Regions from separate parts of the Amycolatopsis sp. NPDC051128 genome, predicted to be linked through region 2. Evidence: riboswitches for the same ligand, from Rfam matches in the RefSeq annotation. Region 2 holds a riboswitch; the other holds the start of a gene.
What was found. A riboswitch is a leader RNA that binds a small molecule or an ion and turns the genes downstream of it on or off. The one in region 2 is predicted to bind glycine.

Region 1 (15,384 bases), on a different contig from region 2:
TGACCGCCGAGGAGTGGCGGTTCGTGCTGGCCCACGAAATGCTGCACGCCGCGCTGCGCCACGACCGCCGTGCCCTCGGCCGCGACCCCTACCTGTGGAACGTCGCCTGCGACTACGTGATCAACGGCTGGCTGGTGGCCATGGGGGTCGGCGAACTGCCCGAGGGCGGCCTGCACGACCAGCAGCTCACCGGGATGTCCGCGGAGTCGGTGTACGACACGCTGACCACGGACCTCCGCCGGGCGCGCAAACTGCTGACCCTGGGCTCGCGCGAGGCCGGGGACGTGCTGGGCGACTGGCTGTCCGAACCGGACGCGGTGCAGCGCCGGTCGTCGCGGCGGGCGGCCGCGAAGCCGCTGCCGTGGCGCGACGGCGACCGGATCGGCGCCGTCGACCTCGACGAGTTCTACCGCCGGTCGCTCACCCAGGGGCTCGAGTACCACCACGCCCAGGGCCGCGGGCTGCTGCCTGCCGGGCTGGAGCAGGAGATCCGGGCCCTGGACCACCCGCCGCTGCCGTGGGACGCCCAGCTCGCGCGCTGGTTCGACGAGCACGTCCGCGTCGAGCTGCCGGTGCGCAGCTACGCGCGGGCGTCGCGTCGCCAGTCGGCGACCCCGGACATCCCGCGCCCGGGCCGCGTCCGCCCGGAGCGGCTCGACCGGCGCGTCACCTTCGGCGTCGTGCTCGACACCTCGGGGTCGATGAACGCCGAGCTGCTCGGCAAGGCACTGGGCGCGATCGCGTCGTACGCGCTGGCCAGGGACGTCCCGGCGGCGCGTGTGGTGTTCTGCGACGCCGTCGCCTACGACGCCGGGTACCTCGCGGTGGAGGACATCGCGGGCCGCGTCAAGGTGCGCGGCCGGGGCGGCACGGTGCTCCAGCCCGGCGTCGACCTGCTGCAGCGCGCTTCCGACTTCCCGGACGACGGGCCGATCCTGATCATCACCGACGCGCAATGCGACCACGTCCGGCCGCGGCGCGAGCACGCGTACCTGGTGCCGCAGGGTGCGCGGCTGCCCTTCGTGGCCCGCGGGCCGGTGTTCCGGGTGGCGTGACCCACGCTGGGCTGTCGCGGGCTTCGGTCACCAATAAACTCCCGGCCATGGACGACCCGCACTACCTCTCCGGCCTCCAGCTCTCCGGCCGCCGCGTCGTGATGATCGGCGGCGGCACGGTCGCCCAACGCAGGCTGCCCCGGCTCATCAGCGCCGGTGCCCGCGTCGAACTGGTTTCGCCGCACACGACGCCGTCGGTGCAGGGGATGGTGGACGCGGGCGAGCTGGTCTGGCACGAACGCCGGTACACCGAAGGCGACCTGAAGGACGCTTGGTACGCCCTGGCCTGCACGAACGATCCGTCGGTCAACGCCGCCGTCTGCGCCGAGGCCGAGCGCGAGCGGGTGTTCTGCGTCCGCGCCGACGAAGGCGAGTCGGGCAGCGCGGTGACCCCGGCGTCCGGGCGGCACGGCGGCCTGCTGTTCGGCGTGCTCTCCGGCGGCGAGCCGCTGCGCTCGGCGGCGGTGCGCGATTCGATCCTCGACGGCCTGCACGCCGGGGTGATCGAAGAGGGCCGTCAGCCGCACCCGGAGGGCAGCCTGCCCGGGGTGGCGCTGGTCGGCGGCGGCCCCGGCGACCCGGAGCTGATCACGGTCCGCGGCCGACGGCTGCTCTCGCGCGCGGACGTCGTGGTCGTCGACCGGCTGGCGCCCCGCGAACTGCTCGACGAACTCGCGCCCGAGGTGGAGATCGTCGACGCGGCGAAGATCCCGTACGGGCGCGCGGCCAGCCAGGACGTCATCAACAGCACGCTGATCGAGCGGGCCAAGGAGGGCAAGTTCGTCGTCCGGCTCAAGGGCGGCGACCCGTACGTGTTCGGCCGCGGCTTCGAGGAGGTTCTGGCCTGCGCCGAGGCGGGCGTCCCGGTGACCATGGTCCCGGGCATCACCAGCGCCTTCGCGGTGCCCGCCGTCGCCGACGTCCCGGTGACCCACCGCGGCGTGGCCCACGAGGTGGTGGTGGTCTCCGGCCACGTCGCCCCCGGCGACGACCGGTCGCTGGTCGACTGGGCGGCGCTGGCCCGGCTGCGCGGCACGATCGTGCTGATGATGGGCGTGGAGCGGCTCCCGCAGTTCGCGAAGGCCCTGCTGGACGGCGGCCGCCCGCCCACCACCCCGGTGGCGATCGTCGAGGACGGCACGATGCGCACCCAGCGCACCCTGCGGTCCACACTGGACACGGTGGTCGCCGACGCGGCGGCCTCGGGAGTCCGCCCGCCGGCGGTGATCGTGATCGGCCCGGTGGCCGGCTTGGTCCCGGTCGAGGGGCCGCACGCGTGATCCGGCGGGCATCACGCGTGATCCGGCGGGCATCACGGGTGATGCCCGTTCAGTCCTCGTAGCAGCTCGCCGCGAAGTCGCGGATCGCGTCCGACAGCCGGGTCGGGTCCAGGCGGAGCTCGACCGGGCTGCGGGCCTGGACGAACTCCGCGTCCGGCATGTCGACGGCGAGGCTGTCCGCGTCGCCGAAGGGGTGGATCGGGTCGCCCTGGTGGCCGATCACCAGCGTGCGCGTCGTGATCTTGCGCCGCACCGACTTCGGGGGCGCGATCCGGCCGAACAGCACGCCGTGCAGCAGCGCCGCCATCGGGGCCGGGCGCTGCGAGAGCGTGTCCGTGACGACGTCGACCCACTGGCTGCCGTGCGGTACCAGCGACGCCACGAGCGCCACCGCCCGCACCGTGAACGGCAGGAACCGGGCCGCCATCAGCAGCGGGGCGAACGTGACCAGCCCGGAGACGATCGCGTTGTCCAGCACCGGCATCTCGACGACCAGCCCGCGCGCCCGCTCGGGTGCCAGCACGGCGACTTCGAGCGAGACGTTCGCGCCAAGCGACGTCCCGCCGATCACCGCCGAGTCCACCTCGAGGTGGTCCAGCAGGGCGAGGGTCTGCTCGGCGAACGACGGCATCGAGTACAGCCAGGACTCGGTCGGGCGGTCCGAGTCGCCGTGGCCGAGCAGGTCGAGGGTGATCACGCGGAACCCGGCGCCGGCGAGCCGGCGCGCGAGCGGGGCGTGCATCCGGCGGGTCAGCATGATGCCGTGGGTGAGCACGACGACCCGGTCGCCGCTGCCGAACTCGGTGTACCAGAGCCGGTGGCCTTCGTGGTCGAACGAGCCGGTCAGCTCGATCGGGCGGGACGAGCGCGGGACCGGCGCGGGCGTGGGCTCCGGATCGATCACGGTCGCGCTGCTGGCCGGGCTCATGTCCCACCGTCCTTCCCCGCGTCGTGGCGTCTTCTTTCAGGAAAGCATCCCGTGACCAGGTTGGCACGGCGACTCCCGAGAGTGACCATGGCATCAATTGACAACGTGCCAATGGAGGCTCGCCGCCGGCATGGGTCAAGATGACCCCATGACCGCTACTGCTGACAGTCTGCCCGACCTCGTCTCCCTGAAGGTCGACGTCGACGGCCACGTGGCCGAAGTGACGCTTCTCGGCCCGTCGAAGGGCAACGCGATGGGCCCGGACTTCTGGCGCGAGCTGCCGCTGGTGTTCCGCGCGCTGGACGCCGACCCGCAGGTCAGGGCCGTGGTGCTGACCGGCAGCGGGGCGAACTTCTCCTACGGCCTCGACCTGCCGGCGATGATGGGCGACTGGGCGCCGATGCTGGGCGCCGACAACCTGGCTGGGCCGCGGACGGCGTTCCTCGACCACGTCCGGTCGCTGCAGGCGGCGGTCAGCTCGATCGCGGAATGCCGCAAACCGGTCGTCGCGGCCGTGTCCGGCTGGTGCATCGGCGGCGGGGTGGACGTGATCGCCGCCGCGGACGTCCGCCTGGCCAGCGCCGACGCCAAGTTCAGCGTCCGCGAGGTGCGCGTCGCCATCGTCGCGGACCTCGGCAGCCTCCAGCGGCTCGCCTCCATCGTCGGCGAAGGGCACCTGCGGGAGCTCGCGCTGACCGGCAAGGACATCGGCGCCGCCCGCGCCGAGAAGATCGGCCTGGTCAACGACGTCTACGCGGACCAGGAGACGCTGCTGGCGGCCGCGCGGGAACTCGCCGGCGAGATCGCCGCGAACCCGCCGCTCGTGGTCCAGGGTACGAAGCAGGTGCTGGCGACGAACACCGAGCGCCAGGTCGCCGACGGCCTCCGGTACGTCGCGGCGTGGAACTCGGCGTTCCTGCCCAGCAAGGACCTCGGCGAGGCGGTCCAGGCGTTCATGGAACGCCGCAAGCCGGAGTTCACGGGCGAATAGAGCACGATCGAGGAGGCAGGGTGAGCAACGGCGCTTCGGCAGTCCACCACGCGTTCCGCGTGGCACGGGACTACCTGCAGACCCATCGCGAGGACTACGAAACGGCGTACCGGGACTTCGCCTGGCCGCAGTTCGACGAGTTCAACTGGGCGATCGACTGGTTCGACGTGGTCGCGCACGATCCCGACAACGCGGAGCGGCTCGCGCTGTGGATCGTCGAGGAGGACGGCACCGAGAACCGCTGGACCTACCCGGAGATGTCGGGCCGGTCCAACCAGGTGGCGAACTGGCTGCGCCGCCTCGGCGTCCGCCGCGGCGACCGGTTGATCCTGATGCTGGGCAACCAGGGCGAGCTGTGGGAGACCATCCTCGCCGCGATCAAGCTCGGCGCGGTGATCATCCCGGCGTCCACCCTGCTCGGGCCGGCCGACCTGACCGACCGCGTGGAGCGCGGCGCGGCGAAGCACGTCGTGGTCCGCTCGGTGGACGCGCCGAAGTTCGACGGCGTCGGCGGCGGCTACACGCGGATCGCGGTGGGGGAGCCGGTCGAGGGCTGGCACCCGTACTCGGCCGCGTTCGCCGAGTCGCCGGAGTTCGCCCCGGACGGCCCGACGAAGGCCGCCGACCCGCTGCTGCTGTACTTCACCTCCGGCACGACGGCGAAGCCGAAGCTGGTGCAGCACACGCACGTGTCGTACCCGGTGGGGCATCTGTCCACGATGTACTGGATCGGGCTGGAGCCGGGCGACGTCCACCTGAACATCTCCTCGCCGGGCTGGGCGAAGCACGCGTGGAGCAACGTCTTCGCGCCCTGGAACGCCGAGGCCACGGTGTTCCTCCACAACTACAGCCGGTTCGACGCGGGCGCGCTGATGGCTCAGATGGACCGGTGCGGGGTCACCAGCTTCTGCGCGCCGCCGACGGTGTGGCGGATGCTCATCCAGGCCGACCTGACGGCGCTGGCCAACCCGCCCCGCAAGGTCGTCGGGGCGGGGGAGCCGCTCAACCCCGAGGTGATCGACCAGGTCGAGAAGGCGTGGGGCGTCACCATCCGGGACGGTTTCGGCCAGACGGAAAGCAGCGTCCAGATCGCGAACACGCCGGGCCAGGACGTCGTGCCCGGCTCGATGGGCCGCCCGCTACCCGGCTTCGTCGTGGCGCTGGTCGACCCGGTCAGCGGCAAGCGGGCGCCGGAAGGCGAGATCTGCCTCGACCTGCGGCACCGCCCGGTGGGCCTGATGACGGGCTACGCGGACGACGACGAGCGCACCTCGGCGGCGTTCGCCGGCGGTTTCTACCACACCGGCGACGTCGGTTCGATCGACGAGCGCGGCTACATCACGTACGTCGGGCGCACGGACGACGTCTTCAAGGCGTCGGACTACCGGATCTCGCCGTTCGAGCTGGAGAGCGTCCTGATCGAGCACGAGGCGGTGGCGGAGGCGGCGGTGGTCCCGGCCCCCGATCCGATCCGGCTCGCGGTGCCGAAGGCGTACGTCGTGCTGGCGGCGGGCTTCGCACCGGATGCCGAGACCGCGCGGTCGATCCTCGCCCACTGCCGCGAGCACCTCGCGCCGTACAAGCGCATCCGGCGGCTCGAGTTCGCGGACCTGCCGAAGACGATCTCGGGCAAGATCCGCCGGGTCGAGCTGCGCGGCCGCGAGAACGACCCGAAGCGGGCCGAGGGCACCGAGTACCGCGAGGAGGACTTCCCGGACCTCAAGTCCTGACCGGCCGCCCCAAACGCCCCAATGTGGCGTTGGGTGCATCTGACGCACCGAACGCCACATTGGGTGCGTTGAGCGCAACCAACGCCACATGGGGCGCTGGGAACCCGTCAGGCGCGGGTGGCCTCGACCTGGCGGCCGTCCTCGGTGGAGCACGCCGTCACCGGGTCGTTCGCGCCGCTGCCGCACGTCCACTCGTCGAGGGCGACCGGGCCCGGGCCGTCCGGTGACTTCGCCTCGGCCGGGGTCAGCTTCGCGAAGTAGTCCTTCAGCAGCTTCGTCGCGGCCGCGCAGTCCACCGCGCCGTGGGTCACGACCGTCGTCTTCGCGCCGCCCGTTCCGGTGACGTCGCCGCAGGGCACACCCGGTGCCGTCGACTCCGCGGCGGCCACCGCGGGAGCTGCGGACGGAGGCGCGGCGGGCGCCGGGTCGCCGCCGCAGCCGGCCAGTGCGGCGGTCGCGGCGACGAGCAGCAGGGGATACGCGAGTGTCTTCATGGGCCCTTCAGGAGCGCGGCGGATCGGAACGAACTCACTCGGACGGCACGACGGCCGCGAAGACCGTCTGCTCGCCCTTGGTGCAGGTGGTGCCGCCCTGCGCGGCCGGCGGCCCGGACGCGCACAGCCAGCCGTCGACGGACTCGTTCACCGCGTCGTTCGAGCCGGCGCCCTGGCGCCCGGCGATCTTGCGGTGGAAGTCGCCGACCAGCTTCGTCGCCGCGGCGCAGCTGACGCCGGCGGCGCCGCTGTCGAACACGTACAGCGTCAGCCCGCTGGCGGCGGTCACCGTGCCGCACGACCCGGGCACCGAAGGTGGCGGCCCGGACGGCTTCGACACCGGGGCCGGCGCGGCCGGGCCGTCGGTGGTGGGTGGCGGCGTGGCGGTGCCCGTCGAGGTCGTCGCGGCCGCCGGGGTTGTCGTGGACGGCGGCGCGGGCGGCGGCGGCGCGGCCGGGCTGCCGGCGCAGGCCGCGAGCGCGGGCACGGCGATGCAGGCCGCGAGCAACGGCCGCCACGTCCTCGTGGTGGTCGGGTGGGACACCGCGATCCTTCCTGGCCGCCTCGGCTGAGCCCGGTCATTCTGGCCCATCCGGGCCGGAGCCCCGGGACCGGCTCGCCCACGGGTGTGCCGGAGATTACTCCGGCCGGGCGGCGGCCGGGTCCGGTGGCCGCCGCAATACCGTCCATAATGGACGATTAACATTCCGTTCACGTTCCGAAACTTCAGGCTGTCATCAAGAATCGATCGGTCTAATTCCCGCCGCGACGGTTAACATCCGGGCCCCGCGAGACGAAGATCTTGGTGGAGGCCGAAAGGTTTCCCTGTCCCCACACCCTGTACCGAGCACGTGAGAGCGATGAACGCCGAAGCAGCGACCAGCCCCGAAGCCAGCAGCACCCACGACCCGTCCAGCCCGCCGACCGTCCTGAGCAGCGTCGTCTGGTGCGGCGGCCGCCCGTACGTCCTCGAGGCGCTCCCGGGCCGCGCCCGCTGGATGGGCACCGACTACCGCGGCCGCCCGGTGGCGCTGAGCAGCGCCGAGCTGCAGCGACGCGGCTGGAGCCACCGCCGCGCGTGTTGAGTCCGGCTCCGGTCCGTCCACGCCCTCGCCGCCACCCTCGATGGTGGAGCCGTGCTCCGCTGTCTAGATTCGAGTCGTGAGCACAGCCGCCCCCGACCCCGCCGCTCCGGCGCCCGTCGAGCCGTCCCTGCTCCGGCAGGCCTTCAACGTCCCGAACATGCTGTCGCTGGTGCGGCTGGCCGGGGTGCCGGTGTTCCTGTGGTTGCTGCTCGGGCCGAAGGAGGACGGCTGGGCGCTCGCGGTGCTCGTGTTCAGCGCGCTGACCGACTGGCTCGACGGCAAGCTGGCCCGCTGGCTCAACCAGATGTCCCGGCTCGGTCAGCTGCTCGACCCGGCGGCTGACCGGCTGTACATCCTCGCGACGCTGGTCGCGTTTCTGCTCCGCGAGATCATCCCGTGGTGGGTCGTGGTCCCGCTGCTGGTGCGCGAAGCCGTGCTCGGCGTGTGCGTCCTGACGTTGCGCCGCCGCGGCTTCGCCCCGCCGGAGGTGACCTACATCGGCAAGGGCGCGACCTTCGTGCTGATGTATGCGTTCCCGCTCCTGCTGCTCACCCAGGGCGGCTCGGACGTCGCGGCGGTCGCCCGGCCGATCGGCTACGCCTTCACCATCTGGGGCGGCGTCCTCTACCTCTGGTCCGGCGTGCTCTACGTCGTCCAGGCGCGCAACGCACTACGCGGCGCCGCCGACGACTGAGGGCGTCTTTCCCCGGGTCGTGGGGCGCGGCTGCGGCGTGTGGGTGTAAGACTTCGCCCAGCACGTTTCGCCAGTGAGGGCATGAAAGGGGACCGGCGGTGTCCGCTCCTGAAGAGCTTCGCTACACCGAGGAACACGAGTGGGTCGCCACCAGGGAGGAGACCCTCGTCCGGGTGGGCATCACCGAGTATGCGCAGGACCAGCTCGGTGACGTCGTGTTCGTCGACTTGCCCGAGGTCGGCCGCCAGGTGAGCGCGGGCGACGCCTTCGGCGAGGTCGAGTCGACCAAGAGCGTCTCCGAGCTGTTCGCGCCGGTCGACGGCGAGGTCGTCGCGGTCAACGACGCGGTCGCCGACGCGCCCGAGCTGATCAACAGCGACCCCTACGGCGAGGGCTGGCTGATCGAGATCCGCCTCGACGACCCGGCGGAGCTCGAAGCCCTGCTCGAAGCCGAGGCGTACGACGCGCTGACCAAGGGCTGAACCCCGCCGGAGACGCACTGCGCCTGTTCGGGGAGCCGGGGCTCGGAGAATCGATCAGGCACGGTACGTTGGCAGCTACACGTTCTTGAGTACTGGCAACACAGCATGTGTGGAGGAGAGCTCAGGTGAGCACGAACGACGGGCCCGGCGGCGTTCCCCCGGAGCAGTCTCCGGAGCGGACCTCTGTCTTCCGGGCCGACTTCCTGGCCGAAGTCGAAGGCCACGAGCCCGCCCCGGCCGCCGAGGCCCCGGTCCAGGGTGTGGACGCGCTGCCCGCGGGTTCGGCGTTGCTGGTCGTGAAGCGCGGCCCGAACGCGGGGTCGCGGTTCCTGCTCGACCGCGACACGACCAGCGCGGGACGGCACCCGGACAGCGACATCTTCCTGGACGACGTCACGGTCTCCCGGCGGCACGCCGAGTTCCGGCGTGAGGGCGGCGAGTTCGTCGTCATCGACGTCGGCAGCCTCAACGGCACCTACGTCAACCGCGAGCCGGTCGACCAGGCCGTCCTCGCCGGTGGCGACGAGGTCCAGATCGGGAAGTTCCGCCTGGTCTTCCTGACCGGCCCGGGGCACGGGGGCCAGGGGGCGCAGTGACGGCGGCCGGGCGGCCACAGAACCACGGACTGAGCATCGGGGCCGTTCTGGCGCAGCTGCGCTCGGACTTCCCCGATGTCACCATCTCCAAGATCCGGTTTCTCGAAGCGGAAGGCCTGGTCCAGCCGGGCCGGACGCCTTCGGGATACCGGCAGTTCGCCGCGGCGGACGTGGAGCGTCTCCGGTTCGTCCTGGCCGCCCAGCGGGACCACTACCTCCCGTTGAAGGTCATCAAGGAACAGCTGGACGCGGCGGACTCGGGTGCCGGGCCCGTCGAGGCCGGGCCCCGCCCGCCGCGCCGGCTGGTGCCGATCGACGCGCCGGCGGAGAACGTCGGCCTGCCCGTGGCGGACGACTTCACCGCGGGCAAGGAGCTGCGCCTGACCCAGGAGGAGCTTCTGGAGCAGGCCGGCATCGACGCGGCCGTGCTGGCCGAGCTGCAGCAGTACGGCCTGGTCCGGCCTGGTCCGGCGGGATTCTTCGACCCCGACGCCGTGCTGATCGCGCGGACGGTGAAGGCGATGACCGAATTCGGTATCGAGCCGAGACATCTGCGTGCCTTCCGCGCCGCGGCCGACCGCGAGGTCGGGTTGCTGGAGCAGATCGTGACGCCGGTGTATCGGCACCGTGATCCGGAGGCCAAAGCGAGGGCCGACGAGGTGGTCCGGGAGCTCGCGGCACTGTCCGTGACCCTGCATACGCTCCTTGTCAAGGCCGGAATCCGCAACGTCTCCGGGTGTTGACCGCGATGTTGACCGCAACGGAGCAGTGAGATCCTCTTTGCGGTCACATGTCAATGACTGAATGTTCGGCACCGCATGCCGTACCGTGAAGGCAGGGTTTGCGGCAGGCGAACCGAGAGAGTCCGGACAGCGAGCACAGCGCACGGATGACGGGTAGCGTCGACAGTGGCGGCGTGAAGCCGTTTCAGCGCTGACGCCCGTGTGCACGAGAGGGAGGCGAAGCCCGATGAGCGAAATGCGCGTCGTCGGTGTGCGGGTCGAGCTGCCCGCGAATCAGCCGATCTTGTTGCTGCGGGAGACCGAAGGTGAACGGTATCTGCCGATCTGGATCGGCTCGGTCGAAGCCACCGCCATCGCCTTGGAGCAACAGGGGGTCCGCCCCGCCCGTCCGCTCACGCATGACCTCCTGAAAGAGGTCATCGGAGCGCTCGGCCGGGAGCTGGAGCAGGTCGTCATCACCGACCTGAAGGAGGGCACGTTCTTCGCGGAACTCGTCTTCGACGGTGACATCCGGGTGTCCGCCCGGCCGAGCGACTCGGTCGCGCTGGCCCTGCGGATCGGCGTCCCCATCCACGCCGTGGACGCGGTGCTGGAAGAGGCCGGCCTGATCATCCCGGACGAGCAGGAGGACGAGGTCGAGAAGTTCCGCGAGTTCCTCGACTCCGTGTCCCCCGAAGACTTCCGCGGAGCCGACACCTGAGGGCTCGGGGCGCTTGGGGCTTGGGGCTTGGGGCTTGGGTGGAGCGTGCTCGCGGAGAGCGCTCGGGGCTTGGGTGGAGCGTGCTCGCGGAGAGCGCTCGCTGGAGCCCCTCGCCGTGTTTTCTGGGGGTGCAACCGCCAGACCCCGCCCGGGGGCTCCGCCCCCGGACCCCCGCAGCCCTACCGCACGAAGTGGTTTCACTTGCCTTGACGCGGACGTCAACGTCTAGCGTCGGGGTATGCGGATCGGAGAATTGGCGCAGCGCACGGGTGTCACCACCCGTGCGCTGCGGTTTTACGAGGACCAGGGCCTCCTCGCGGCCCGTCGCTCGGCGAACGGCTACCGCGAGTACGACGAGGACGACCTCCAGCTGGTCAAGGAGATCCAGACCCTCCAGACGGTCGGCCTGACCCTCGAGGAGACCCGCCCGTTCGTCGAGTGCCTGCGCAGCGGCCACGAGACCGGCGACGCGTGCGCGAGCTCGATCGAGGTGTACCGCCGCAAGCTCGAAGAAGCGGACGCCCTCCTCGCGCGGCTCGGCGGCATCCGCGCCGAACTGGCCGTGAAGCTCGCCGGTGCGCTGGCCCGGCAGGCGCCCGATCCGTGTGTCGTGCCCGAATCCCCGCGCCCGTGAAGGAAGCCCGCCATGCCCGAAAACGCCAAGGTCACCGAAGTCACCGATGCGACCTTCGCCGAGGTGCTCGGCAGTGACGTCCCCGTGCTGGTCGAGTTCTGGGCCACCTGGTGTGGCCCGTGCCGGATGGTCGGCCCGGTGCTGGAGCGACTGGCCGCCGAGCGCGCCGGGACCCTCGCCGTCCGGAAGATCAACGCGGACGAGAACTCCGAGACGACGAGGGCCTACCAGGTCATGTCACTGCCGACGATGATCCTCTTCCGCGGCGGCGAGCCGGTCGAGACGATCGTCGGCGCGTTCCCGAAGGCCCGCATCGAAGAGCGGCTCGACCGGGCCCTCAAGGTGCCGTCGCTTTGACGAAGGCGTCGGCGACCTCGCGCCCGTACTTCTCGAGGTCCAGCGACGGGTCGGCCGCGTAGGCCGCGGCGACGCCGTCGATGGCCTGGGCGATCGACATCGCCATCACCTCGGGCGTGAACGCGCCGAACGCGCCCTCGGCCTGGCCCTGCTTGAGCTGGCGGGCCAGGCCGTGCACGCGCAGGTCGTCGACAAGCACCTTCGTCATCACCCAGTTGTCGGCGTCGTCGGTGTTCGCGGCCAGCTCCGTCAGCACCCGGACGCATTCCGGGTACGCGCGCAGGAACGCGATCGACGTCTCGATGTGCGCCCGCAGGTAGCCGGGGCGGTCCGCGGGGTCGAGTTCGCCCCCGGTCCGCTCGGCGAGGAACTCCCGCTTCGTCTCGACGACCGTGCTCAGCACGCCCTGCATCAAGCCGGCCTTGTTCGTGAAGTGGTACGAGATGAGGCGGGTGCTGCTGAGCCCGGCGCGCTCCTTGATCTTGGCGAACGTCGCCTTGCGGTACCCGAGGTCGGCGATGACGCCGATGGTCGCGCCGATGATCTGCGCGCGCCGCGCGGCCTCGGTGACGCTGAGGCCCATTTCGGCCATGAGTTCGGTGTTTACCTGCATGAGTAAAAATTAACACGGCTGAGTAAATCCGTCCAGCGGGTTTGGATCCGGGCCGTGCCGGGTATGACGAACGGCTCGAAGGCTCATCCGTCCGTTGACAGTTGCCGCGCGTCGCGTTGACCGGTCCTGTCCGGGCGCTTACCGTCGGAGGAGGTAAATCGTCACGGTGTGATTCACGGTCTGGGGCCGGACCGTGGCGGTTGATCTCCGGCGGGTCCCGCTCCTGGGACCGTCCGGCTGTCATTCGCCGGCCATCAGGTCGGGCGAGGGGAGGCTTGCGTGGTCGAGGCTGGTTCAGAGAAGCAGCCTGTTGAGGTCGCGGGCGGCGAGCAGGGTGAGCTGTTCCCCGACAACTCGCTGCCCGACGAGCTGGTGGGCTACCGGGGGCCGGCCGCGTGCCAGATCGCCGGGATCACCTACCGCCAGCTCGACTACTGGGCCCGGACGAAGCTGGTCGCGCCCAGCATCCGCACCGCACACGGCTCCGGCTCGCAGCGGCTGTACTCGTTCAAGGACATCCTGGTGCTCAAGGTCGTCAAACGGCTGCTCGACACCGGGGTCTCCCTGCAGAACATCCGCGTCGCCGTCGACCACCTGCGGGTCCGCGGGGTCCGCGACCTGGCCAGGGTGACGCTGTTCTCCGACGGCACCACGGTCTACGAGTGCACCTCGCCGGAGGAGATCGTCGATCTGCTCCAGGGCGGTCAAGGTGTCTTCGGCATCGCGGTCAGCGGCGCGATGCAGGAAATCAGTGGCACCATCCACGAGTTCCCGGCCGAACGGGCCGACGGCGGCATCGTCGAGAGCCACCAGCCGGACGAGCTGACCCAGCGCCGCAACGCCCGCCGGACCGGGTGATCACCACCGCGGCCGACCGGGTAAGGTTTTCTTCGCGGTCGACGAACCCGCGCGGGAGAGTCCGAGCCACACCTTGAGCTCGGCGCCGAAGGAGCAAGTCCTCCCCGGAACCTCTCAGGCACCCTGGACCGCGCGGATGAGACGCCTCTGGAAAGCGGGCCGTCAGGACACCACCTGACGGCCCCGCCGACGGTGCAAGCCCGGCTCAACCTCGGGCGAAACTCTCAGGCGCCTTTCACCGGGTACGGACAGAGTGGGGAGGATCCTCGCCTCGCGAGTGGGCGAGCCCTGCTCGCGCTACGCGCTCGCCAGGCTCGCTCCGGCGTGTCTTGTGGGGGTGCGACCCCCACACCCCGCCCGGGGGCTCCGCCCCCGGACCCCCGCCGTGGTCGCCTTTGGTTGTCGGGTCCGGTTAAGTGGGTCAAGACACCGCCGTTCGCAGGAGGCCATCGTGGAACTGTCACTCGCCTCGCTGGAACAGGGCATTCCCTTCGCCGATCGGCACATCGGGCCTGGTCCGGAGGAACTTCGGCGCATCCTCGACGTCATTGGCGTCGCCTCCCTCGACGAACTTGCCGAGCGGGCCGTGCCTGAGTCGCTTCGCCGGTCGGCTGAGCCCCTCGAATTGCCTCCGGCGGCCAGCGAGGCCCAGGCACTCGCCGAACTGCGGGAACTGGCCGCGCGGAACCGGCCGATGGCGCAGATGATCGGCCTCGGGTACCACGACACCGTGACCCCGCCCGTGATCCGGCGGAACGTCCTCGAGAACCCGGCCTGGTACACCGCGTACACGCCCTACCAGCCGGAGATCTCCCAAGGGCGGCTCGAAGCGCTGCTCAACTTCCAGACGATGGTCGCGGACCTGACCGGGCTGCCCGTCGCGAACGCCTCCCTGCTCGACGAAGCCACCGCGGCCGCCGAGGCGATGACGCTGGTCCGCCGGGCGGGCAAGTCGTCGTCGCCCCGCTTCGTCGTCGACGAGGACACCCTGCCGCAGACCCTCGCCGTGCTCCGGACCCGGGCCGAACCCCTCGGCATCGAACTGGTCGTCGAAGACCTGTCCCAGGGACTCACCGGGCTCGGGCTCGGCGGTGACTTCTTCGGGGTGCTGCTGTCGTACCCGGGCGCGTCGGGCGCGGTGCGCGAACTCGACCTGACCATCGCCGAGGCGAAGAAGCACGGCGCGGCGGTGATCGTCGCCGCGGACCCGCTGGCCCTGACCCTGCTGCGGTCGCCGGGCGAACTCGGCGCCGACGTCGCCGTCGGATCGACCCAGCGGTTCGGCGTCCCCCTCGGCTTCGGCGGACCGCACGCCGCCTACCTCGCGGTGCGCGAGGGCCTGGAGCGGCAGTTGCCGGGGCGGCTCGTCGGCGTCTCGAAGGACGCCGACGGCGCCCCCGCCTACCGGCTCGCCCTGCAGACGAGGGAACAGCACATCCGCCGCGAGAAGGCGACGTCGAACATCTGCACCGCCCAGGTCCTGCTGGCGGTGATGGCGTCGATGTACGCCGTGTACCACGGGCCCGACGGGTTGCGCGGAATCGCGCTGCGCGCCCACCGGATGGCCACCGTGCTGGCCGCCGGCCTCGCCGAGGGTGGGGTCGACGTCGTGCACGGCGAGTTCTTCGACACGGTCGTCGCGGCGGTGCCGGGTCGGGCGGCCGCAATCGTCACAGTGGCCCGCGACCTCGGCGTCAACCTGCGCCGCATCGACGACGACCACGTCGGCATCGCCTGTGACGAGACCACCACGCGCGAACGGCTTTCGTGCGTGTGGAAGGCGTTCGGCGTCTCGGTGTCCGATGTGGACGGACTCGACGCGGACACCGCGGACGCGCTCCCGGCCCCGCTGCGGCGGACGAGCGCGTTCCTCACCCATCCGGTGTTCCACGCGCACCGGTCGGAGACCGCGCTGCTGCGGTACCTGCGCGCGTTGTCGGACTCCGACGTCGCGCTCGACCGCAGCATGATCCCGCTCGGCTCGTGCACCATGAAGCTCAACGCCACCGCCGAGATGGAGCCGGTCACCTGGCCGGAGTTCGCCGGGCTGCACCCGTTCGCGCCGGCCGAAGACGCCGCCGGCCTGCTGGCGGTGGTGGCCGACCTCGGCGCCTGGCTGGCGCGGATCACCGGCTACGACACGG
Region 2 (15,384 bases):
ACGTGCCCCGGCCGACTTCGCCGACGGCCAGGCCGCGCCGGACCAGTTCGCCGTAGACGCGGGCGGCGGTGGAGTTCGCGATGCCGCGCTGCCGCGCGAAGCGGCGCTGCGGCGGGAGCCGGTCGCCTGGCCGGAGGCGGCCGGCCTCGATGTCGGCGGCGAGGGCGTCCGCGACGACGCGGTAGTCGTCCATCTCCACCTTCGCTTCCCGCCCGGGGCGGGCGCCGGTGAGCATGATCCCATCTCGCCCGGCGCCCGCTAGATTGACGGGTGGAGGTGCCATGACCGACAACAACTGGGCCGAAGTTGACGACTACCTCAACGGCGCGTTGCTCGCCCCCGATCCGGTACTCGACGACGCGCTGGCCGATTCGACCGCCGCGGGGCTGCCGCCGATCGCCGTCGCGCCCAACCAGGGCAAGCTGCTGAACCTGCTGGCCCGCCTCGCCGGGGCGCGGACCATCCTGGAGATCGGCACGCTCGGCGGGTACAGCACGATCTGGCTGGCCCGCGCGCTCCCGGCCGGCGGCAAGCTGGTGACCTGCGAATACGACCCCAAGCACGCCGAGGTCGCGAAGGCCAATCTGGCGCGGGCGGGCTTCGGCGACGACGTCGTCGACATCCGGGTCGGCGCGGCGCTGGACACGCTGCCGTCGCTGGCCGGGCCGTTCGACTTCGTGTTCATCGACGCCGACAAGGCCAACCTCGCGAACTACGTGCGCGCGTCGCTGGAGCTTTCACGGCCGGGCACGACGATCGTCGTCGACAACGTCGTCCGGCAGGGCGGGGTGGCCGACCCGGCGAGCACCGACCCGAACGTCCGGGGCGCGCGCGAGATGTTCGACGTGCTCGCCGCCGAGCCGCGGCTGGACGCGACCGCGGTGCAGACCGTGGGCGCCAAGGGACACGACGGGTTCGTGCTCGCCCTGGTCCGCTGACGGTCACCGCGACGGCCGCGCCACCGGCGGCGGGCCCGGGGCCATCGCCGGCCCGCCCTGGTGCGCCGCCGCCATGAAGTCGCGCCAGATGGCTGCCGGGACGACGTCGCCGCTGAGCTTCGCACCGCTCGCGTCCTTCAACCGGCGTTCGTCGTCGGAGCCGATCCACACCGCGGTCGCCAGTTGCGAGGTGTAGCCGACGGCCCAGGCGTCCTGGTTGTCCGGGCTGTCGCCGTGCTCGGCCTCGCCGGTGCGCAGCACGGCTCCGCTGCTGTCGGTCAGCGTGCCGGTGACCTTCTGGGCGATGCGGTGGCTTTGGTCGCCGTCTTCGTCGAACGCCGGGCGCGCGGTGTCGGTGTGCTCCCAGATGACCGCGCCGCTCTCGTCCCGCACCTTCGCCACCAGGTGCGGGGTCGCGCGGACGCCGTCGGCGGCGAAGGTCGAGTAGGCGCCGGCCATGTCCAGCGGCCGCAGCGGATACCGGCCGATCGCGATGCCCGGTCCGATGAGGAAGCCGTCCTTCTCGCGCATCGTCGGGACGCCGTCGACGGCGTCGGGGATGCCGGCCTGGCGCGCGGCCTCGCTCAGCGCGTCCGGGCCGAACTTCTTCGCCAGGGCGATGAACGGGCCGTCGGCGTGCGCCCGCATCGCCGTGCGCGGCGTGCACTTGAGGCTGCAGACGGCCGGGTACTTGAACTTCTCCCCGAGGAACTCCTGCTCCTCGGGCGCCGAAATCGGCACGTCCGGGCCGTAGCCGCGGCGCAGCGCCGCGGCGAGGGTGAACGGGTAGAACGCCGAGCCGGCCGCGTGCGGAGTGCTCGCGTAGTCGCGGACGCCCTGGTCACCGCCCTGGTAGGCGCGGATCGCGCCGGTCTTCGGTTCGACCGCGACGATGGCGCCGCGGAACGCCGCGGGCTCGCTCTTCAGCCTGTCCTGCAACGCCTTCTTCGCGGCGTCCTGCCGGCTGCGTTCCAGCGTCGTCTCGACCGTCAGGTTCCCCTGCTGGAGACGGCCGAGCGGGAAGCCGTCCCGGTCGAGCTCGGCCAGGACCTGCTGCTTGACGTGGAACTCGTCGTAGCTGACGCGGCCGGCGCGGGTCTCCGACGGCGGCTGGACCTCGGCGCCGGGGTAGGCCAGCTTTTCGTCGCTCTTCACGTACCCGCGGTCGACGAGCTTGTCGCGCACGTACTGCCAGCGCCGTGCCGCGTGGATCTCGCCGGAGGCGGCCGGGTCGTGCACCGACGGCGACTGGATCATCCCGGCGAGGAAGGCGGCCTCGCTCCAGGTCATCGAGTCGTCGAGCTTCTTGCCGAAGTAGGCGTTCATCGCCGCGGCGGGCCCGAAGGTGCCGCGGCCGAAGGAGATGATGTTGACGTAGCTCTCGAAGATCTGTTCCTTGGCCTGTTCCTGGGTGATCTTCGTGGCCAGCACGAGCTCGGCGAACTTGCGCCCGAGCGTGGCGTCCTCCTCGCCGGTGGACTTCTTGATGTACTGCTGGGTGATCCCGGACCCGCCGCCGACGCCGGTCAGGAACGCGCGGCCGAGGCCGGTCGGGTCGAAGCCCTGGTTGTCCCAGAAGGTGGGGTCCTCGGTGGCGATGATCGCGTCGCGCAGCTTCACGGGCACCTGCGTGTAGGGCACGAACGTCCGGTCGCCGTCCGCCGGGATCACCTTGAGCAGCTCGGTCCCGTCCGAAAACCGCAGGACGACGGTCTTGTCGAGCCCGGCCAGCACCTCCTGGGGGCTGCGGACGTCGAGCACCAGGTAGGCGACCCAGAAGGCGATCAGCGGGACGCCGACGAGCGTGCCCACCGTCCAGGACGTGATCCGCCTGAAGCGCCGCCACCGCCGCCGGCGCGGGGTGTCGGGACGGCCGGGGGTCTCGTCTGTTTCGTCCGTCGACAAGGTCACGAATGGGTGACGGCCGGTCGGGCGAGAAGGTTGTGGAGAGTGATTGGCGAGGTTGTTCGAATCCTGTCAGGGCACCCGCGCGGGCGTCAGGCCAGGAACGCGCGCAGCAGCGAAGCCGTGCCCTCGATGTGCTCGGCCATCACCTGGCGCGCGGCCACCGCGTCGCCCGCGAGGATCGCGTCCACGATCGCTTCGTGCTGGGCGTTCGAATGCTCGAGGTTCGGCGGCAGCAGCGGGATCCGGTCGAGCAGCTGGTTGACGCGGGTGCGGGCGTCGGCCATCGCCGTGGTCAGGGAGCCGGACGCCGTCACCTCCGCGATCGCCAGGTGCAGGCGGGAGTCCTTGCGGCGGTAGTCGTCGAGGTCCGCGCCCGCGGCCTCGGCGAGCGTGCCGGTGAGGTGCTGCCGGTCGGCGGGGCTCAGCGACCGCGCGGCGGCCATCTCCGCGGCGCCGGTCTCGAGGACGTAGCGCAGGCACAGTGCGTCCTCCAGCGCGACGGCGTCGACCTTGCCGCCGGGAGACCGCTCGGGCGGCCCGGGCAGGCTTTCGTTCACGAAAGTGCCGCCGTAGCGGCCCCGCCGCGACTCGACGTAACCAGCGTCGGCGAGGGCGCGGATGGCTTCGCGCAGCGTGACGCGGCTGACGCCGAGCCGCTCGGCGAGCTCACGCTCCGACGGGAGCCGCTCCCCCGCCCCGACCACGCCGAGCCGGATCGCCTGCAACAGCCGCTCGACGGTCTCCTCGAAGGCGTTGCCCGCGCGGACCGGCCGGAACAGCGCTTCTCCGGCATTCACCACCGAGGTCGACTCCATCCCGCGAGTTTAGGCCGCGCCCCGGGGGTGCCGGGTGGATCACCCCCGCCGGGGCGCACCTTCGGAGTCGCCGGACGCGGTCGCTCTCGGTGACACTGGTGTTCGCGGCGCGGAAACCGTGTTCGCGGCACGGAAAACCGGTGGAACCGGACGGGCACGGTCGGCGACGATGGGACGACCGACACCGAACATCGACGCAGGGGGCGATCCGGTGCACTTCTTGATGGCCGAAGATCTGGTTCACGAGCGCGAAAACGAGCTGCGCCACGGCGTGCGCGACCGCCCGCCGGGCCGGGCGGAACCGAGGCGCCACACCGGCACGCGGCGCCAGCAGGTCGGCTGGACGCTGGTCGAGGTCGGCCTCCGGCTGGCCGTCGAGCGGGAAGAGCGCGACCCCGTCAGCACTCGATGACGTTCACCGCCAGGCCGCCGCGGGCGGTTTCCTTGTACTTCACGCTCATGTCCGCGCCCGTCTCGCGCATCGTCTTGATCGCCTTGTCCAGGATCACCACGTGACTGAGGCTTATCCTGGTTAGGCCGCCCCTGCCTGCCCGAACGCTGCTGGTCATGATGGGAATCATGAGGCGGCCGACGGCTGAATAGCCTCACTGCCATCGCCGCGCGTGTCACGTGATCACTCTGCGCGATCGAGCAGTATGGTCCTATTCGAGAGGAGGACGCGTGGACCACGACGTGAGGTTCGACCGGCCGGTGATGAGCATGGCGGACGCCGCTCGACACCTGGGGATCCCTCAACAGACGTTCCACCGCTGGGCACGCGGCTATCCGCACGGCGGCCCCCTCCTCCACGTCTCCGTACCAGAAAGCATCCGGCAGGCCAGCGTTCCGTTCATCGCCCTTGCCGAAGCATGGGTTCTGCAGGGACTTCGCCAAGCCGGCGTCAAACCACAGAAAATCCGTCCAGCCCTCGAAAAGCTGCAGAGCTACTTCGGGCACGAATACGTCCTCGTATCACAAGAACTGGCCACCGACGGGATCTCAGTGCTCTGGGACTTCTCCAAGACCGAGGCTGGAGCCGGCCTGATAGACGGCAGCTCAGGCCAGACGGTTATCCGTGAAATCGTGCAGGACTACCTGACTTATGTAGGTTTCGGTTCGGATGGCTATCCAGACCACCTGATACTCAAGACGTTCGAACCCTCGAACGTCGTCATCGACCCTTACCATTCCTCAGGACAACCGGTTTTCAAGGGATCCGGGGCAAGAGTTTCGAACGTCGCGGCAATGCTGAAAGCAGGTGAGGAACCTGCCGTCGTCGCCGAAGAACACGGAATCAGCATCGAGTCCGTCCGGGCCGCCGCACGCGTGCTCCTGGGCCGCGCCGCCTGAGTTCTACCTCGACGAGAACGCCGTCACCCGAACAGTGCGGCGTTTTCTGATTTCGCTCGGTTATAGCTGCCACACTCCACCGGAAGTGTTCGGTACTCGAGCGAGTCGAACCTCGCGGACATCATCACGCTTTCGGCCGACCGATTACCCGACGTCTGGAAAATCACTCGCCACGGAGTCGAGCGATTCGTGGTGCGGAAACGAAAACGCTGATCAGCACTCGATGACGTTCACCGCCAGGCCACCGCGGGCGGTTTCCTTGTACTTCACGCTCATGTCCGCGCCCGTCTCGCGCATCGTCTTGATCGCCTTGTCCAGGGTCACCACGTGACTGCCGTCGCCGCGCATGGCCATGCGGGCAGCGTGGATGGCCTTCGACGCGCCGACCGCGTTGCGCTCGATGCACGGGATCTGGACCAGGCCGCCGACCGGGTCGCACGTCAGGCCGAGGTGGTGCTCGACGCCGATCTCGGCCGCGTTCTCCACCTGTGCCGGTGAGCCGCCGAGGACCTCGGTGAGGCCGGCCGCCGCCATCGCGGACGCCGAGCCGACCTCGCCCTGGCAGCCGACCTCGGCGCCGGAAATCGAGCCCGTCTGCTTGAGGATCGAGCCGATCGCGCCCGCGGTGAGCAGGAACGTCACGATGCCGTCGTCGGAGGAGTGCCGGATGAAGCGCTGGTAGTAGTGCAGCACGGCGGGGATGATCCCGGCGGCGCCGTTGGTCGGCGCGGTGACGACGCGCCCGCCCGCGGCGTTCTCCTCGTTGACGGCGAGGGCGTACAGGCTGACCCAGTCCATCGCGTACAGCGGGTCGTCCGCGCCGTCCTCGGCCAGGAGCTTCTCGTGCAGCGCGCGGGCCCGCCGCGGCACCTTGAGGCCGCCCGGCAGGACACCTTCGTGGACGCAGCCGTTGCGGACGCACTCCGCCATGACCGCCCAGATCGCCAGGAGCCCGTCCCGCACCTCCGAACGGCTGCGCCAGGCCAGCTCGTTCGCCAGCATGATCTCGCTCATCGGCAACCCGGTGGCGGCGCAGTGCCCGAGCAGGTCCGCGCCGGTGCGGAACGGGTACGGCACCGGCGTCGAGTCCTCGACGAACACCGCGTCCGTCTCGTACGACTCGTCGCGGACGAAGCCGCCGCCGACCGAGTAGTACGTGCGCTCGCGCAGCAATGAGCCCGACGCGTCGAAGGCGCGGAAGACCATGCCGTTCGGGTGGGCGGGCAGGGACTTGCGGCGGTGCATGGTGAGGTCGGTGTCTTCGTCGAACCCGATCTCGTGCGTGCCGCGCACCCGCAGCCGGCCGGACTCGCGGATGGCCGCGATCTTGCCCGGCACGGTGTCGGTGTCGATCGCCTCCGGGCGCTCGCCGGAGAGTCCGAGCAGGACGGCCTTGTCACTGCCGTGGCCGAACCCGGTCGCGCCGAGGGAGCCGAACAGCTCCGCCTGCACGCGCGCGGTCCGGCCGAGGTCGGCGCCGAGTCCGTCCGCGAAGGTCAGTGCCGCCCGCATCGGCCCGACGGTGTGGGAGCTCGACGGGCCGATGCCGATGGAAAACAGGTCGAAGACGCTGATCGCCATTGATCCGCCCCTTCCTATCGCGCCAGCAGGGAGCTGGCTTCTTGCGCGGCCGGGCCCTGGTCGGCGAGGTGCCGCAGGTTCTCCGGCAGCTCCTCACCACGGTAGCCCTTGGTCTGGGCGTACAGCCGTCCCGCGCGGTAGGACGACCGCACGAGCGGGCCCGCCATGACACCGGCGAAACCCATCGATTCCGCGGCCTTCGAGTGCTCGACGAACTCCTCCGGCTTCACCCACCGGTCCACCGGATGATGCCGCGACGACGGCCGCAGGTACTGCGTGATCGTCAGGATCTCGCAGCCCGCGTCGACCAGATCCCGCATCGCCGGCGCGACCTCGTCGGGAGTTTCGCCCATGCCCAGGATCAGATTCGACTTCGTCACGAGCCCGGACTCACGCGCCTTGGTGATCACCTCGAGGGAACGCGCGTACCGGAAGCCGGGACGGATCCGCTTGAAAATCCGCGGCACCGTCTCCACGTTGTGCGCCAACACCTCCGGCCGCGACCCGAACACCTCGGCCAGCTGGCCGAGGTCCGCGTTGAAGTCCGGGATGAGCAGCTCGACGCCGGTGCCGGGGTTCAACGCATGAATCTGCCGCACCGTCTCCGCGTACAGCCAGGCACCACCATCGGAAAGGTCATCCCGAGCGACACCGGTGACCGTCGAGTACCGCAGCCCCATCGCCTGCACGGACTCGGCGACCTTCCGCGGCTCGGTCCGATCCAAAGCAGCCGGCTTACCCGTGTCGATCTGACAGAAATCACACCGCCGCGTGCACTGATCACCACCGATCAGGAACGTGGCCTCACGATCCTCCCAGCACTCATAGATGTTGGGACAACCCGCCTCTTCACACACCGTGTGCAAACCCTCGCGGCGCACCAAGCCCTTCAGCTCGGTGAACTCCGGACCCATCCGCACCCGCGTCTTGATCCACGGCGGCTTCTTCTCGATCGGCGTCTCACTGTTGCGAACCTCGAGACGCAACAGCTTCCGGCCCTCGGGCTGCGCGTTCACCGGGACAGGCCCGCGTACAGCGGGTGCTTCGCGGCCAGCGTCTCGACGCGGTCGCGGAGCTTGGACCGCACAGCGTCGTCGAAGCCCGGTTTCAAAGCCTCCGCGATGACGTCGGCGACCTCGGCGAAGTCGTCCGCGCCGAAGCCGCGGGTGGCCAGCGCCGGGGTGCCGATCCGCAGGCCGGAGGTGATCATCGGCGGGCGCGGGTCGAACGGGACGGCGTTGCGGTTGACCGTGATGCCGACCTCGTGCAGCCGGTCCTCGGCCTGCTGACCGTCCAGAGTGGACTGGACGAGGTCGACCAGCACCAGGTGGACGTCGGTGCCGCCGGTGAGCACGCGCACGCCCGCGTCGGCGCAGTCCGCCTGCGACAGCCGCGAAGCGAGGATTCGCGAGCCTTCCAGGGTCCGCTGCTGGCGCTCCTTGAACTCCTCGCTCGCGGCGATCTTCAGCGCGACGGCCTTGGCCGCGATGACGTGCTCCAGTGGCCCGCCCTGCTGGCCGGGGAACACCGCCGAGTTGATCTTCTTCGCCAGCTCCTGACGGCACAGGATCAGGCCGCCGCGCGGGCCGCCGAGGGTCTTGTGCGTGGTCGTGGTGACGATGTCGGCGTGCGGCACCGGTGACGGGTGCAGGCCGGTCGCGACCAGCCCGGCGAAGTGCGCCATGTCCACCATCAGCCGCGCGTCGACCAGGTCGGCGATGCGGCGGAACTCGGCGAAGTCGAGCTGACGCGGGTAGGCGGACCAGCCGGCGATGATGAGCTTCGGCCGGTGCTCGACGGCGAGGCGCTCGATCTCGGCGAGGTCGACGATGCCGGTCTCTTTGTCGACATGGTAGGCGACGACGTTGTACAGCTTGCCCGAGAAGTTGATCTTCATCCCGTGCGTCAGGTGGCCGCCGTGCGCCAGGTCGAGGCCGAGGATGGTGTCGCCGGGCTTGAGCACGGCGAACATCGCGGCCGCGTTGGCCTGCGCGCCCGAGTGCGGCTGCACGTTGGCGTGCTCGGCGCCGAACAGGGCCTTCGCCCGGTCGATGGCGAGCTGCTCGACGACGTCGACGTGCTCGCAGCCGCCGTAGTAGCGGCGGCCCGGGTAGCCCTCGGCGTACTTGTTGGTCAGCACCGAACCCTGCGCCTCGAGCACGCCCACCGGGGCGAAGTTCTCGGAGGCGATCATCTCCAGGGTCGACTGCTGGCGCGTGAGCTCGTCGGCGACGGCCGCCGCGACCTCGGGGTCGACTTCGGACAGGTGCGCGTCGAAGGTCGTCATCAGTTCTCCTGGGTGAGCGCGGCGTACGCGGCGGCGTCGAGAAGTTCGGGCACGTCCCCGGTCAGAGGCACCTTCAGCAGCCAGCCTTCCGTGTACGGATCCTCGTTGATGACCTCGGGGCGGTCCGATGTGGCCTCGTTCACCTCGACGACCTCACCGGAGACCGGCGCGTACAGCTCGCTGACCGACTTGGTCGACTCGACCTCGCCGAACACCTCGCCCGCGGTGACGGTCGAGCCGGCCTCGGGCAGCTGGACGAACACGATGTCACCGAGCGACTCGGCGGCGAAGGCGGTGATGCCGACGGTGGCGACGCCGTCGGCGACGCTCAGCCACTCGTGTTCCTTGGTGTACTTCAGGTTCTCGGGAATGCTCACGGTTCCGTCAGTCCTCACGCGCGGGAGTAGAAGGGAAGGGCGACGACCTCGACGGGCTCGATCCTGCCCCGGATGTCGACGGACAGTTCAGTGCCGGGCTCGGCGTACGCCCGGTCGACGTACGCCATGGCGATCGGGTAACCCAGCGTCGGCGACAGCGCGCCGCTGGTGACCTCGCCGATCTCGGTGTCACCGGAAAGGACGGTGTAGCCGTGACGCGGGGCGCGCCGGCCTGCTCCGCGAAGCCCGACCCGCACGCGGGGGACGTCGGCCTTGGCGCGCTCCTCCAGCGCCGCGCGGCCGACGAAGTCGCCCGGCTTCTCGAACTTGACGACCCGGCCGAGCCCGGCCTCGAACGGGCTCTGCTCAAGCGTGAGTTCGTTGCCGTACAACGGCATCCCGGCTTCCAGCCGCAGCGTGTCGCGGCAGGCGAGGCCCGCCGGGACCAGGCCGTGCGGCTCGCCGGCCTCCAGCAGCAGCCGCCACAACGCGGGCGCCTCGTCGGCGTTGACGAACAGCTCGAAGCCGTCCTCGCCGGTGTAGCCGGTGCGGGCGAGCAGGATCTCGTGGCCCTTCACGACCGCCGGGACGCTGGCGTAGTACTTGAGTGAACCGAGGTCGGCGTCGGTGACGGCACCGACGATCGCCGCGGCCGCCGGGCCCTGGACGGCGATCAGCGCGGTCGTCTCCGAGCGGTCGTCCACCACGGCGTCGAAGCCCGCGACCCGCTCGGCCAGCGCGTCGGCGACGACGAGGGCGTTGCCCGCGTTCGCGACGACCAGGTAGTGCTCGTCGGCCAGCCGGTAGACGACCAGGTCGTCGAGCACGCCGCCGGAAGCGTCGCAGATCATCGTGTACCGCGCCCGGCCCGGCTTGACCCCGGTGAGGTTGCCGACCAGCGCGAAGTCCAGGACGTCCGCCGCCTGCTTCCCGGTGACGTGGATCTCGGCCATGTGCGACAGGTCGAACAGCCCGGCCGCCTCGCGGACGGCCTTGTGCTCGGCCAGCTCACTGGCGTAGCGGACCGGCATCGACCAGCCGGCGAAGTCGGTGAACAGCGCACCGAGTCCCTTGTGGACTCCATGCAGGGAGGTTTCGCGTGACACGGGTTCAGCCTTCGTAAGCGTTGAGGGGCGGGCAGGAGCACACGAGGTTACGGTCACCGCGGGCGCCGTCGATGCGACGCACCGGCGGCCAGTACTTGTTCTTCCGCGAAACACCCGACGGGTACACCGCCAGCTCCCGGTCGTAGGGCTTGTCCCATTCCCCGACCAGCGTCTCGGCGGTGTGCGGCGCCCCGCGCAGCGGCGACTCCTCCGCGCTCCACTTTCCGGCTGCCACCTCGTCGATCTCGGCGCGGATCGCGATCATCGCGGCGCAGAACCGGTCGATCTCGCCGAGGTCCTCCGACTCGGTCGGCTCGACCATCAGCGTCCCCGCGACCGGGAACGACATCGTCGGCGCGTGGAAGCCGTAGTCGATGAGCCGCTTCGCGACGTCGTCGACCGTCACGCCGGTCTCCTTGGTGAGCTGGCGCAGGTCGAGGATGCATTCGTGCGCGACCAGGCCGTCCTGGCCGGTGTAGAGCACCGGGTAGTGCGGCGCCAGCCGCGAAGCGACGTAGTTGGCCGCCAGCACGGCGACCTTCGTGGCGGCGGTCAGGCCCGGCGCGCCCATCATCCGGACGTAGGCCCAGGAGATCGGCAGGATCGACGCCGAGCCGTACGGCGCGCCGCTGATCGGGCCGACGCCGGTCGCGGGGCCGGCGGCGTCGAGCAGCGGGTGGTTCGGCAGGTACGGCGCCAGGTGCGCGCGCACCGCGACCGGGCCGACGCCCGGACCGCCGCCGCCGTGCGGGATGCAGAAGGTCTTGTGCAGGTTCAGGTGCGAGACGTCGCCGCCGAACTCGCCCGGCTTGGCCAGGCCGAGCAGGGCGTTGAGGTTCGCGCCGTCGACGTACACCTGGCCGCCGCCGTCGTGCACGATCTTCGCCAGCTCGTCGATGCCGTGCTCGTACACGCCGTGCGTGGACGGGTAGGTGACCATGATCGCGGCGAGGGTGTCGCGGTGGGCGTCCACCTTGGACCGCAGGTCGGCCAGGTCGACGTTGCCCTCGTCGGTGCACTTGACCACGACGACGCGCATGCCGGCGAGCACCGCGGACGCGGCGTTCGTGCCGTGCGCCGACGACGGGATCAGGCAGACGTCCCGGCCCTCGTCGCCGTTCGCGCGGTGGTAGGCGCGGATGGCGAGCAGGCCGGCGAGCTCGCCCTGGCTGCCCGCGTTCGGCTGCAGCGACACCTTGTCGTAGCCGGTCACCTCGGCCAGCCACTCGGCGAGCTGCGCCACGAGGACGTGGTAGCCCTCGGCGTCCTCGGCCGGCGCGAACGGGTGGATGCCGGCGAACTCGCGCCAGCTGATCGGCTCCATCTCGGCGGTGGCGTTGAGCTTCATCGTGCAGGAACCGAGCGGGATCATGCCGCGGTCGAGCGCGTAGTCCTGGTCGGACAGCCGGCGCAGGTAGCGCAGCATCGCCGTCTCGGAGCGGTGGGTGCCGAAGACCTCGTGGTCCATGAAGCCGCTCTCGCGGGCCAGGCCGCTGGGCAGCGCGACGCCGTCTCGCAGGTCCGCTTCGATCCCGAACGCGTTGAGCACCTTCGCGGCGATCGCGGGGGTGCTGACCTCGTCGAAGGCGACGCGCACGTGGTCGGCGCCGACGTGGCCGAGGTTGATCCCGTGCCGGCGCGCCGCCGCGTGGACCTCGGCGGCCTTGCCGGGCACGTGCGCGACGACGGTGTCGAAGAAGGACTCGTGCACGACCTCGACGCCGCCTTCGCGCAGGGCGTCCGCGAAGCCCGCGGCCAGGCCGTGGACGCGCCGGGCGATCGTCCTCAGGCCGTCGGGACCGTGGTAGACCGCGTACATCGCGGCCAGCACGGCGGGCAGGACCTGCGCGGTGCAGATGTTGGACGTCGCCTTCTCACGGCGGATGTGCTGCTCCCGCGTCTGCAGCGCGAGCCGGTAGGCCGGGTTGCCGTCGGCGTCGACCGAGACGCCGACCAGGCGCCCGGGCAGCGAGCGCTCGAGGCCGGAGCGGACCGACAGGTAGCCGGCGTGCGGGCCGCCGTAGCCGAGCGGGACGCCGAAGCGCTGGGTCGAGCCCGCGGCGACGTCGGCGCCGAACTCGCCGGGCGAGGTGACGAGGGTCAGGGCGAGGAGGTCGGCGGCGACGGTGAACAGCGCGCCGGCGGCCTTCGCCGACTCGGAAATCGCGTGGTAGAAGCCGCGCCCGCGCAGCACGCCGGACGCGCCGGGGTACTGCGCGACGACGCCGAAGAAGTCGTCCGGCAGCCCGGTCAGCAGGTCGCGGACCTCGACCTCGATGCCCAGCGCCTCGACGCGGGTGCGCACGACGGCGATGGTCTGCGGCAGGCACTCGGCGTCGAGGACGACCTTGTTGGACTTGGACTTGGACGCGCGACGCATCAACGTGACGGCCTCGGCGACGGCGGTCGACTCGTCCAGCAGCGACGCGTTCGCCGTGGCCAGGCCGGTCAGGTCGGCGACCATGGTCTGGAAGTTGAGCAGCGCTTCGAGGCGGCCCTGCGAGATCTCCGGCTGGTACGGCGTGTACGCGGTGTACCAGGCGGGGTTCTCGAGGACGTTGCGCCGGATCACGCCGGGGGTGACGGTGTCGGAGTAGCCCAGGCCGATCATCTGCGTCATCGGCCGGTTGCGCGCGGCGAGCGCGCGCAGCTCCGCGGTGGCGTCCTCTTCGGACGCGGCGGGCGGGAGGGTGAGGTCGCGGGTCGCGCGGATGGCGCTCGGCACGGCCGCGCCGACCAGGGCGTCCAGGCTGCCGTAGCCGCACTCGGCCAGCATCTTCGCGCGTTCGGCCTCGGACGGGCCGATGTGACGGGCGTCGAACTGCGTTGAGGTGATGGGGAGCTCCTCGGGCCGGGCACCGGGCAGAACGGTGCGCTGGGAACTCCCCCTCTGTCATGGCACCTGAGAGTTTCACCGTGGGCAACACGGCTTTCACCTTGGGTGAGGCGCGGGTGCGCCTGCTTTCCAGAGTGGCCTCGCGCGAAGCGGTAGCGGGTACCTGAGAGATTCCGGGGAGTTTGCTCCTTCGGTGCCCCACCGACTTCGTGAGGGCTCTCCCGCCTCGGCTCGACGGCCCGATCTGCAGTTGTGGCGGCTACGGTACCCGCCGGGCTCGAGGTCCGTCTACGTCACCCGGGCAACACCACATCACGCTTCGAGCCCGCCCCAAGCGCCCCAATGTGGCGTTGGGTGCGTCCAACGCACCCAATGTGGCGTTCGGTGCATCCAACGCACCCAACGCGGCGTTCGGTGCATCCAACGCACCCAACGCGGCGTTCGGTGCATCCAACGCACCCAACGCGGCGTTCGGTGCGTCCAACGCACCCAACGCCACATTGGGGCGCTTACCCCGCACCGATCCGGTACGGGCTACTCCCCCGCGGGCCGGCGGACCACGCGGCCGGCCAGCGCGGGCGGGCGCCGGACCCGGCCCGAGGGCAGGACCAGGCGTTTCAGCGGGCCGCCGAGCGGCACCGGTGGCAGCCCCGCGCCCAGCAGGACGTGCTCGACGATGTGCTCGGCGAACCACGCCACCGAGTCGTTGAGCCGGTCGAGCGACGGGCGGTCGCCGTCGAAGACGTCCGCGTCGTCGAGGACCACCTCGAAGTACTCTCCGGGCAGCCGGGCCACCACCGCGTCGACCGCGGCCTCGATGGCGCGAGTCCCGTCCGCCGGGTCCGCGAACCCGGCTTCGAGCAGCGGCTCGCGGTAAATACGCGCTGCCCGCTCGCGCATCCGGGGACCGTAGCGGACCACGACCGGGAGCCGGCCGGCCAGGTCGGGCACGGCCAGGCCGTGCAGCAGCATGATCGGCGGCACCGAGTGCACCAGCCGCGGCGCGGGCTCGGCCAGCTCGCGCGCGGTGATCCGGACGCGGTCGGCCATCGCCTCCGGGAGGCCGAAGTAGCGGAAGTCGACGTTGCCGAACCCGAGGCCGTCGGCGAGCAGCGACGCCAGCAGCTCGCCGTAGCCCCAGATCGGCGAAAGCACCACCACCGGCGGCGCGGTCACGACCGGCGGTGACGGCGACGGCGGCCGCGTCGCCTCCTGCTCGGGCACCTGGATCACCAGCCGCGGCGGCTCGTGCCAGTCGTGCACCTCGGCGACGCGCCAGTAGAGGCCCAGCGGCCGCCACAGCTCGCCGAGGATCTCGTGCTCGATGATCCGGCGCACCTCGGCGTCGGTGTGCGGGAAGCCGCGCGGCGGCACGACGCCGACGTAGTGGTGGTAGGTGACGCGGACCTCGTCGCCGCGGCTGGCCGAGCGGATCCGCATCTCCCAGTCGACCGGCGACGCCGCGATGGCGTTCGCCACCTGCGTGCCGGGCGAGGAGTAGACCAGCGCCGTGGCCTGGCGGAGGAACTGCCCGGCCTGGTCGATGCCCTCCCGCAGGGCCTTCGCCGCCTGCGCGACGTGCACCGGCGACGCGAGCGCGTCGGGCAGCACCCCGGCGACGCGCAGCAGTTCGCCCTCGCCGAGGCCGGTCACCTCGGCGAGCTGGGCCCAGTGGTCGAAGACGGTGACCTTCGGCGCGTGCCGGTGCTCGATCCAGCTGCGCAGGGTGGAGGTGGGGACGCCGACGCGGCGGGCGGCCTCGTCCAGGGAGAGCCCTTTCGCCCGGATCCCGGCCCGGACCGCTTCCGCCCACTCGTCGGCGCGCCAGTGCGTCACGTCACAAAGCTAACCAAACCCGCTAGCTTTGCGCAGGGACGAAACGCCCACCCGGAACCGACGCTGGTCACCATGACCACCACCGTCATCGCCCTCACCCTGATCGTCGGCACCCTGACCTTCGCCGCCGGCGCCTTCCTCGCCGCCGAGACCGCCGTTCGCGTGCTTCGCCGCCGTGAAGCGCGGGTCGCCGCCGAGCGCAAATCGCTCAACGCCGCCTGGAAGTACCTGCGCGAGGTGTACGGCCTCAGGAAGTCGGCGTGGCTCCCCGGGGAGAAGAACCGCGACCGCCGTTAGAGCGGGGTGACGTACGCGCCGGAGATGCCGCCGTCGACGAGGAACTGCGAAGC

Region 1: it holds a riboswitch for glycine, as region 2 does, so the genes downstream of both, gcvP (aminomethyl-transferring glycine dehydrogenase) here and gcvP (aminomethyl-transferring glycine dehydrogenase) in region 2, are expected to answer to the same signal.

What each region holds. Positions count from the first base shown of each region.
Region 1 covers NZ_JBFBBN010000021.1:58,163-73,546, reverse strand. The annotation lists gene AB0M82_RS22290 (hypothetical protein) at 1-1,055, shown strand, start outside; gene cobA (uroporphyrinogen-III C-methyltransferase) at 1,103-2,335, shown strand; gene AB0M82_RS22280 (alpha/beta hydrolase) at 2,385-3,263, opposite strand; gene AB0M82_RS22275 (crotonase/enoyl-CoA hydratase family protein) at 3,412-4,254, shown strand; gene AB0M82_RS22270 (AMP-binding protein) at 4,275-5,984, shown strand; gene AB0M82_RS22265 (hypothetical protein) at 6,092-6,478, opposite strand; gene AB0M82_RS22260 (hypothetical protein) at 6,513-6,767, opposite strand; gene AB0M82_RS22255 (hypothetical protein) at 6,769-7,050, shown strand; gene AB0M82_RS22250 (hypothetical protein) at 7,339-7,563, shown strand; gene AB0M82_RS22245 (CDP-alcohol phosphatidyltransferase family protein) at 7,640-8,257, shown strand; gene gcvH (glycine cleavage system protein GcvH) at 8,356-8,739, shown strand; gene garA (glycogen accumulation regulator GarA) at 8,865-9,335, shown strand; gene AB0M82_RS22230 (MerR family transcriptional regulator) at 9,332-10,078, shown strand; gene AB0M82_RS22225 (bifunctional nuclease family protein) at 10,305-10,778, shown strand; gene AB0M82_RS22220 (MerR family transcriptional regulator) at 11,017-11,412, shown strand; gene trxA (thioredoxin) at 11,425-11,769, shown strand; gene AB0M82_RS22210 (TetR/AcrR family transcriptional regulator) at 11,750-12,382, opposite strand; gene AB0M82_RS22205 (MerR family transcriptional regulator) at 12,662-13,240, shown strand; glycine riboswitch at 13,283-13,381, shown strand; gene gcvP (aminomethyl-transferring glycine dehydrogenase) at 13,689-15,384, shown strand, end outside.
Region 2 covers NZ_JBFBBN010000043.1:5,041-20,424, reverse strand. The annotation lists gene AB0M82_RS33570 (PLP-dependent aminotransferase family protein) at 1-193, opposite strand, end outside; gene AB0M82_RS33565 (O-methyltransferase) at 282-938, shown strand; gene AB0M82_RS33560 (transglycosylase domain-containing protein) at 942-2,750, opposite strand; gene AB0M82_RS33555 (GntR family transcriptional regulator) at 2,936-3,661, opposite strand; gene AB0M82_RS33550 (hypothetical protein) at 3,831-4,073, shown strand; gene AB0M82_RS33545 (L-serine ammonia-lyase, iron-sulfur-dependent, subunit alpha) at 4,060-4,173, opposite strand; gene AB0M82_RS33540 (DUF433 domain-containing protein) at 4,343-5,011, shown strand; gene AB0M82_RS33535 (L-serine ammonia-lyase) at 5,225-6,592, opposite strand; gene lipA (lipoyl synthase) at 6,607-7,608, opposite strand; gene glyA (serine hydroxymethyltransferase) at 7,605-8,879, opposite strand; gene gcvH (glycine cleavage system protein GcvH) at 8,879-9,256, opposite strand; gene gcvT (glycine cleavage system aminomethyltransferase GcvT) at 9,271-10,362, opposite strand; gene gcvP (aminomethyl-transferring glycine dehydrogenase) at 10,367-13,198, opposite strand; glycine riboswitch at 13,243-13,341, opposite strand; gene AB0M82_RS33505 (helix-turn-helix transcriptional regulator) at 13,733-15,034, opposite strand; gene AB0M82_RS33500 (hypothetical protein) at 15,107-15,331, shown strand; gene AB0M82_RS33495 (3-oxoacyl-ACP reductase) at 15,328-15,384, opposite strand, start outside.